DNA from 2 places in the Arthrobacter sp. Z1-9 genome. Region 1 is predicted to be linked to the other one. Evidence: predicted binding sites of a transcription regulator. Region 1 holds the regulator's gene; the other holds the start of a gene.
The links. The regulator Rex, encoded in region 1, represses fermentation and respiration genes when NADH is low (regulators of the CRP and FNR family bind a similar motif). The targets are predictions, from matches to a motif close to CTTGTGAANNNNTTCACAAG.

Region 1 (3,405 bases):
AGCGTAGTTCCCGCACACCTTTTCGACGCGGCTGACTCCGCGCAGCTGATATACGGCACCCCGGCAGTGGCTTCGGCCAGTACCGGGGTGCCGTCCTTTAAAGCCACTGCATCTTTGAGCCGCTGCGGCACGGCTACAGTGATGGCCATGAGCAACTTTGACAGTGCAAGGCCCCGCAACGGTTTCGCCGGCATGTTCTCGGTGGCGGGACTTCCCACTGAGCTCAAGGTCTCGTTCTGGATTTGGTTCCTGGGCGGCATCCTCGGCCTCCTGGGCGGACTGCTGGGCATGCTTGCCTCGCTGGTGCTTTTCGCCGCGGCGCCGGGCGCGGCCGTGCTGGTTCTGTTGCTTATGCTGCTGGCGGCGGCTGTTGGAGCTGCGCAGATCATCTTTGCCCTCAGGATGAAAGAGGGAAAGCAATGGGCCCGGCTTGCCCTCACAATCCTGACAGGTATCACCCTGGTCCTCGCCCTGGTCAATCTGGCGATGCGTGTTGGCCAGGGCGGGAACTGGGCCGGTTTCCTGATCAGCCTTGCAGCAACAGTCCTGCTCTGGCTGCCGAACGCGCAGGCCTGGTTTGCAGCGCGGGGGAACAAAGACTAGGCGGCATCGTCAGACAACGGCCGGACGGGGCCGGAATACCTCCCTGGAATGACCCATCTGCCGCCAGTCCGGGGGTACGGTGGACTTAAGCCATGCTGGGGGTAGGGCACAGACCGAAACCCGGCAGCCTACCTGAACCCGACATGCCAAAGGACAACTCATGAGTAATCCTCCCGTCCCGCCTCCAGTGCCCAACGATCCCGAGCAGGGCAACCAGCAGCCGCGCTACGGCGAAAACGCCCCGCAGTACGGGCAGAACGCGCCGCAGTATGGTCAGAACCCGCCCCAGTACGGCCAGAACGCTCCCCAGTACGGCCAGTCCGGCGCCCCGCAATACGGGCAAAACACTCCGCAGTATGGCCAGAACCCGCCGCAGGCTCCGGGGCCTGGCCAGCAGCCCTACGGACAGCAGCCATACGGCCAGTCCCCGTACGCGCAGTACCCCTCGGAGCAGCCGCAGCCCACGGGCAGCAATGGAGTGCCGCAGCTGGTCAACATCTCGTTCTGGCTGCTGATCGCCTCGGCTGCGATCTTTGTCATCTCCATGCTCACCGGACTCACCCAGTTGGACGACCCGGTCTTCCGTCAGGCCTTTGAGCAGCAGGTCGAGGGCACGGGAGCGGGCGTCACGTACGAGGACATCAAGGGCGTCATCGCCGGCACCCTGGTGGTGTTCGCCATTATTGGCGCAGGGCTCTACCTGCTGGTGGCCTTCTTCATCCGCAAGGGCAAGAACTGGGCGCGCATCCTGGGCACCGTGTTCGCTGCACTGTCCATCTTCGGCCTCTTCGGTCCGCCCAGCCTTGGAACGATAGGCACCCTCCTGGGGATCGCCGCCATCGTGCTGCTGTACCTGCCGGCGGCTGCCCCGTACTTCCGGAAGCAGCAGCCCTTCGCCAACCCGTACGGCGGCGGCCTGGGCAACCCCTACGGCCGGTAAAACAAGCACTTCCCACCCCTGCGGGCGTGGGTCCCGGAACCGCCGAAGAAATCTAGGCGGTCTGCCCCGGGGCCTGCGCCCGTTGTGCGTGGTAGGCCAGGATCTGCAATTCCGTGGCCATGTCCACCTTGCGGAGGTTGACCCCCTCCGGCACCTGGAGCATCACGGGGGCGAAGCTCAGGACGCTGCGCACGCCGGCGGCCACTACGCGGTCGCAGACATCCTGGGCCACGGCTGCCGGCAGCGCCAGCACCACCATGTTTGCTCCGGTCCGGTGCAGCACGGTCTCCAGGTCGGCTACGTCGCTGACCCGCAGCCAGCCCACTTCGTTGCCCACCACCATCTGGTCGGCGTCAAAAATGGCCACGACGTCGAACCCCCGGGATTCAAAGCCGCCGTACCGCGCCAGGGCCTTGCCGAGGTTGCCGGCACCTACGATGGCGACCTTCCAGTCATGCGTCAGCCCGAGAGCCGCGGCGATGTGCCGGCTGAGGTACTGCACTTCGTAGCCAACACCGCGGGTGCCGTAGGAGCCAACGTGGGACAGGTCCTTGCGCAGCGTGGCGGAACTGACGCCTGAGGCTTCAGCGAGGGATTCGGAGGAGACACGCTCCACGCCCTCGGCGAGCAGGGTGTTCAGGGCACGCAGATAGAGCGTCAGCCGGGCCACCGCTGCGGGCGGAATCTGTTTGGCTGGCGTGCCCGTGGTGCCCGGAAGATCCGGGACAGCCTGGGGAGTTGAATCCAGCGAAGCCACCAGCCCCTCCCTCGCATCGCGTTGTGACTCCACTCTAGAGCCCTCCGGCCGATGCCAACAAAGCAGCAAGCCACAAAGCACGTGCGGTCACTGGTGCTGCTCCCCTACTCTGCCATGGCCCGTTGAAGCACGCGTTCCAGCCGGATCTCGTCGATCTTCCAGAAGTCGCGCTGCACGCCGTCCACCAGCACCACAGGGATTTCCTCGGCATAGCGGTCCCGCAGTTCCGGCTGGTGGTCCACCAGCTCTTCCGTCCACTCAAGCCCGAGTGCGGCAGTAACCCGGCCGACGGCGCCGCGCGCCTCTTCGCAAAGGTGACAGTCAGCTTTGGTGATCAGGACGACGCGCGGTGTTGCCATGACTTAACCGTAGCCCCGTTGACTGTGCCCCGCGACGCCGGACCGTGTCCGCCGACCGGATTGACTAGACTCAACTTCATGCCCGAGGAGAAGTACGTCGCCGTAGTCACCAAGCCGGTTGCGGCGCCGCAGCCCGGCGAGGCGGCGTTCTTCGATGTGGACAACACCCTCATGCGCGGCGCCAGCCTCTTCCATGTCGCGCGCAAGATGCATCAGCGCGGAGCCTTCACCATGGCCCAGGCTGCCGGGTTCGCGTGGAAGCAGTTCAAGTTCGTGGCCCGCGGCGAAAACATGGACGACGTCCATGCTGTCCGCGACTCTGCGCTGACCCTGGCTGCAGGCATCACGGTTGACGACGTCAAGGCCCTCGGCGAAGAGGTCTACGACGAGATGATCGCGTCCCGGATCTGGCCGGGCGCCAAGGCCCTGGCAGAGCAGCACCTGCGGGTGGGCCGGCGCGTCTGGCTGGTCACCGCGACCCCCATCGAGGTGGCCACCGTGATCTCCACCCGGCTGGGATTGACCGGAGCGCTGGGAACTGTCGGGGAAATCTCGGAAGGCATGTACACCGGCCGCCTGGTGGGAGACATCCTGCACGGCTCCGCGAAAGCAGTGGCCGTCCAGGCAGTCGCGGACGCCCAGGAGCTGGACCTGAAGCGCTGCTGGGCCTACAGCGACTCCTTCAACGACATTCCGCTGCTCACGCTGGTGGGCCACCCGGTGGCCATCAACCCGGACGCGCGCCT
Region 2 (3,405 bases), 970 kb from region 1:
AGGTCCTCCTCGGCGATGGCCAGGAGTCCCTCAAGCTGCCGCACCCGGTCCTCGCCGACGTCGCCCGCTGCATGGGCGGCGCGGGCGCCTTCAAGCAAGCGGACAGCCTCTTTGTGGTTGGCCTTTGCCACATCCAGTGCGTGTTCCAGGGTAGTTTCGTGCTGGAGCGTCGAATCTTTATCCATGGCACAAGTGTGGTCCCGTTTCCCGGCTGATTCCAGAGAGCCAGCCGGGAAATCGAGATTGGCCGGTGGGGGTGGATCAGACGGAAATTGCGGCCAGGGCTGCGGCCGATTCCTTGGCCGGGAAGGACGGCGGGTTAACACCGGCCATTTCCTCCATGACGCGGACCACCTGGCAGCTGTAGCCGAACTCGTTGTCGTACCAGACGTAGAGCACCAGGTTCTTTTCGTTGGAGATCGTGGCGAGACCGTCAACGATGCCCGCACGGCGGGAGCCAACGAAGTCCGTGGAGACCACCTCGGGTGAGTCGATGTAGTCGATCTGCTTGCGCAGGTCCGAGTGCAGCGACATTTCCCGCAGGTATTCGTTGACCTCGTCCTTGGTGGTTCCGTTTTCCAGGCTCAGGTTCAGGATGGCCAGAGAAACGTCCGGGGTGGGGACGCGGATGGAGCTGCCAGTGAGCTTGCCGAGCAGTTCGGGCAGGGCCTTGGCCACGGCCTTGGCTGCTCCGGTTTCAGTGATCACCATGTTCAGCGCTGCCGAACGGCCACGGCGGTCGCCCTTGTGGAAGTTGTCAATCAGGTTCTGGTCGTTGGTGAAGGAGTGGACCGTCTCGACGTGGCCGTGGACCACGCCGAACTTGTCGTTGATGGCCTTCAGGACCGGGGTGATGGCGTTGGTGGTGCAGGAGGCCGCGGACACGATCTGGTCGGTGTCTTCGATGGTGCGGTGGTTGATGCCGTGGACAATGTTCTTCAGCTCGCCCTTGCCCGGGGCGGTCAGCAGCACCCGTGCCACACCCCTGCTCTGCAGGTGCTGGGACAGGCCTTCGGCGTCACGCCAGCGGCCGGTGTTGTCCACCACCAGTGCGTTGTTGATGCCGTAGGCGGTGTAGTCGATGGTGGCCGGGTTGTCCGAGTAGATGACCTGCACCTGTACGCCGTTGGCGGTGATGGTGTTGGCTGCCTCGTCAACGCGGATGGTGCCCTCGAAGGAACCGTGCACCGAGTCGCGGCGCAGCAGGCTGGCGCGCTTGGACAGGTCGTTGTCGGAGCCCCTGCGGACTACGATGGCGCGCAGGCGCAGGCCGTGGCCGCCGCCTGCCTTTTCGATCAGGAGGCGGGCCAGGAGCCGTCCGATGCGGCCGAAGCCGTACAGCACGACGTCGGTGCTGGTGCGGTCGTCACCGCCGCGCTTGCCCACGATCTCGGCGAGTTCCTCACGGAGGAATTCCTCCAGCGTGGCGTCGCCGCCCTCTTCCTTGAACTTCTGGTTCAGCCGGGCAATATCGATCGCCGCCGCACCGAGCTCCAGCCCCGCCAGGGTGTTCAGAAGCGGAGCGGTTTCCTCCAGCAGCAGCTCATCCTTGCTCATCCTGCGCGCAAAGCGGTGCGCCTTGAGGATGTTCATGGTGGACTTGTTGATCAGGCTCCGGCCATGGATGCTCGTCACCACGTTGTTCTCGCGGTAAAGCCGGCCAATCACCGGAATCATGGCCTCGGCGAGGGCCTCCCGGCCCATCCACGTATCAAGACAAGAATCTGACGTCTGGCTCACAGAAATACCTTCCTCGGTTCAGCCGCGTACGTCCTCGTACACGGATGTCGGCCACCTGATGGTGTCCAGGGGCACCGGCACCTGCGGGGATTGTCCCCCAGGTGCCTGGATCGTGTGCAAAAGAAAACCGCCGGCTGCGAACGCAACTCCGGCGGAAGAACTCCTGCGTCCGGTATCCATTCTAATTTGGCAGACTGCCCCGGGGCGGCCCGAGCCGCGTGAAATCACTCACACCCGGGTCTTCCGGCGGCGCTTTTGGCGCCGCCTTAGTTATGGATGGCGGAGTAGAGGTTGAGGCTGGCGGAGAAGACCACCCAGGAGAAGTAGGGCAGAACCAGCAGCCCGGCAGCGGTGTTGACGGGCCCGAACCGCAGAATGAGGAGGCCCAGGACCAAAGCCAACGCTCCGATAACCCCGAGAGCCATCCACAAGGCGGCTGCCCCGAGCATGGGGTACATACCAAAAAACGTTATGGGCCAGGCAAGGTTGAGCAGGAGCTGGAAGACATACATGCGGGCAAGGGACCCGGCCAGCGCTCCGGTCCGCCAGACCAGCCAACCGGCCACGGCGATCCCGGCGTACAGCGAAAGCCAGGCGGCGCGGAACATCCATCCTGCCGGCATCCACGGGGCCTTGACCGAGCCGGCAAACCAGCCATTGGAGTTGAGGATGATCGGGATGGAGGCGAGCATGCAGACGGCATATGAAATGGCAAGGAAACCTATCAGGGCGACGACTTGCCTGCCCCCGGAAGGAACCGGCCGCACGGCGGCCCCCGGCCCGGATTGTCCATCAGTATTAGAGGGCACGATTCAGCATCCCCAACACAGCTTCCAAGGTCAAACCGGTTAGCTGGATGGTTTGGCCGGGCGCGACCCGGGAACGGACCCGGTGAAGATGAGGGCGCAGTCGCTGCTCATTGCCGAGAGGCAGGCTGGTACGATCACAACGCTCCAAACGCCCTGAGAAAGTAGCCCCATGTCTTCATCGCCGCCCGCCCCTTCCGTATCGGCGCCGATACGTCCACGGCTGCTACTCCTTGACTGCCTTCGGCTCGCAGCGGCATTCAGCGTCGTTGCGTACCACTACACAGCAGTTTTCGGGTCTCTTTTTTGGGGCGCTCCTTCGCGGGATGTCTTTCCTACACTTTCGGTGGCAACTGCTTATGGGGCGCTGGGGGTCCAACTCTTCTTCATCATCAGCGGCTTCGTCATCCTTATGTCCGCCTACGGTCGAACCGTGGGACAGTTCGCGGCGTCCCGGATCTCGCGGCTGTTCCCCGCCTATTGGGCCGCCGTCATCCTCGCTGCACTTCTCCTGCTGGTAATAAGCCCGGGCGAGATGAACAAGATCACATGGACTGACGCGGTGGTGAACCTGACCATGCTGCAGCAGTCGATCGGCGTGAAGTCTCTGGACGGCGTCTTTTGGACCCTCTGGGTCGAGTTGCTGTTCTATGTGACGATCGCATTCTTCCTCTGGCGTGGCATGACGCAGCGCAGAGTTCTCGCGTTCATCTTTCTCTGGCCTTTGCTGGGGATGCTGTCTATCCAGTCCGAGGCAGGCATGCTGAAGACACTGCTCATCCCCGAATACTCACCCCTTTTCGCCCTTGGAATGGGCCTGTACCTCATCCACGCCCACGGGCACGACATCGTCCGGTGG

Region 2: the regulator Rex is predicted to act here: its motif matches at 1,956-1,975, upstream of M1D93_RS11270 (glyceraldehyde-3-phosphate dehydrogenase).

The regions. Positions count from the first base shown of each region.
Region 1 covers NZ_CP096456.1:3,406,884-3,410,288, forward strand. The annotation lists gene M1D93_RS15820 (YceI family protein) at 1-7, shown strand, start outside; gene M1D93_RS15825 (hypothetical protein) at 148-603, shown strand; gene M1D93_RS15830 (hypothetical protein) at 764-1,543, shown strand; gene M1D93_RS15835 (redox-sensing transcriptional repressor Rex) at 1,596-2,300, opposite strand; gene M1D93_RS15840 (glutaredoxin family protein) at 2,405-2,659, opposite strand; gene M1D93_RS15845 (HAD family hydrolase) at 2,738-3,405, shown strand, end outside.
Region 2 covers NZ_CP096456.1:2,436,691-2,440,095, forward strand. The annotation lists gene M1D93_RS11265 (hypothetical protein) at 1-185, opposite strand, end outside; gene M1D93_RS11270 (glyceraldehyde-3-phosphate dehydrogenase) at 262-1,704, opposite strand; gene M1D93_RS11275 (TspO/MBR family protein) at 2,007-2,432, opposite strand; gene M1D93_RS11280 (acyltransferase family protein) at 2,719-3,405, shown strand, end outside.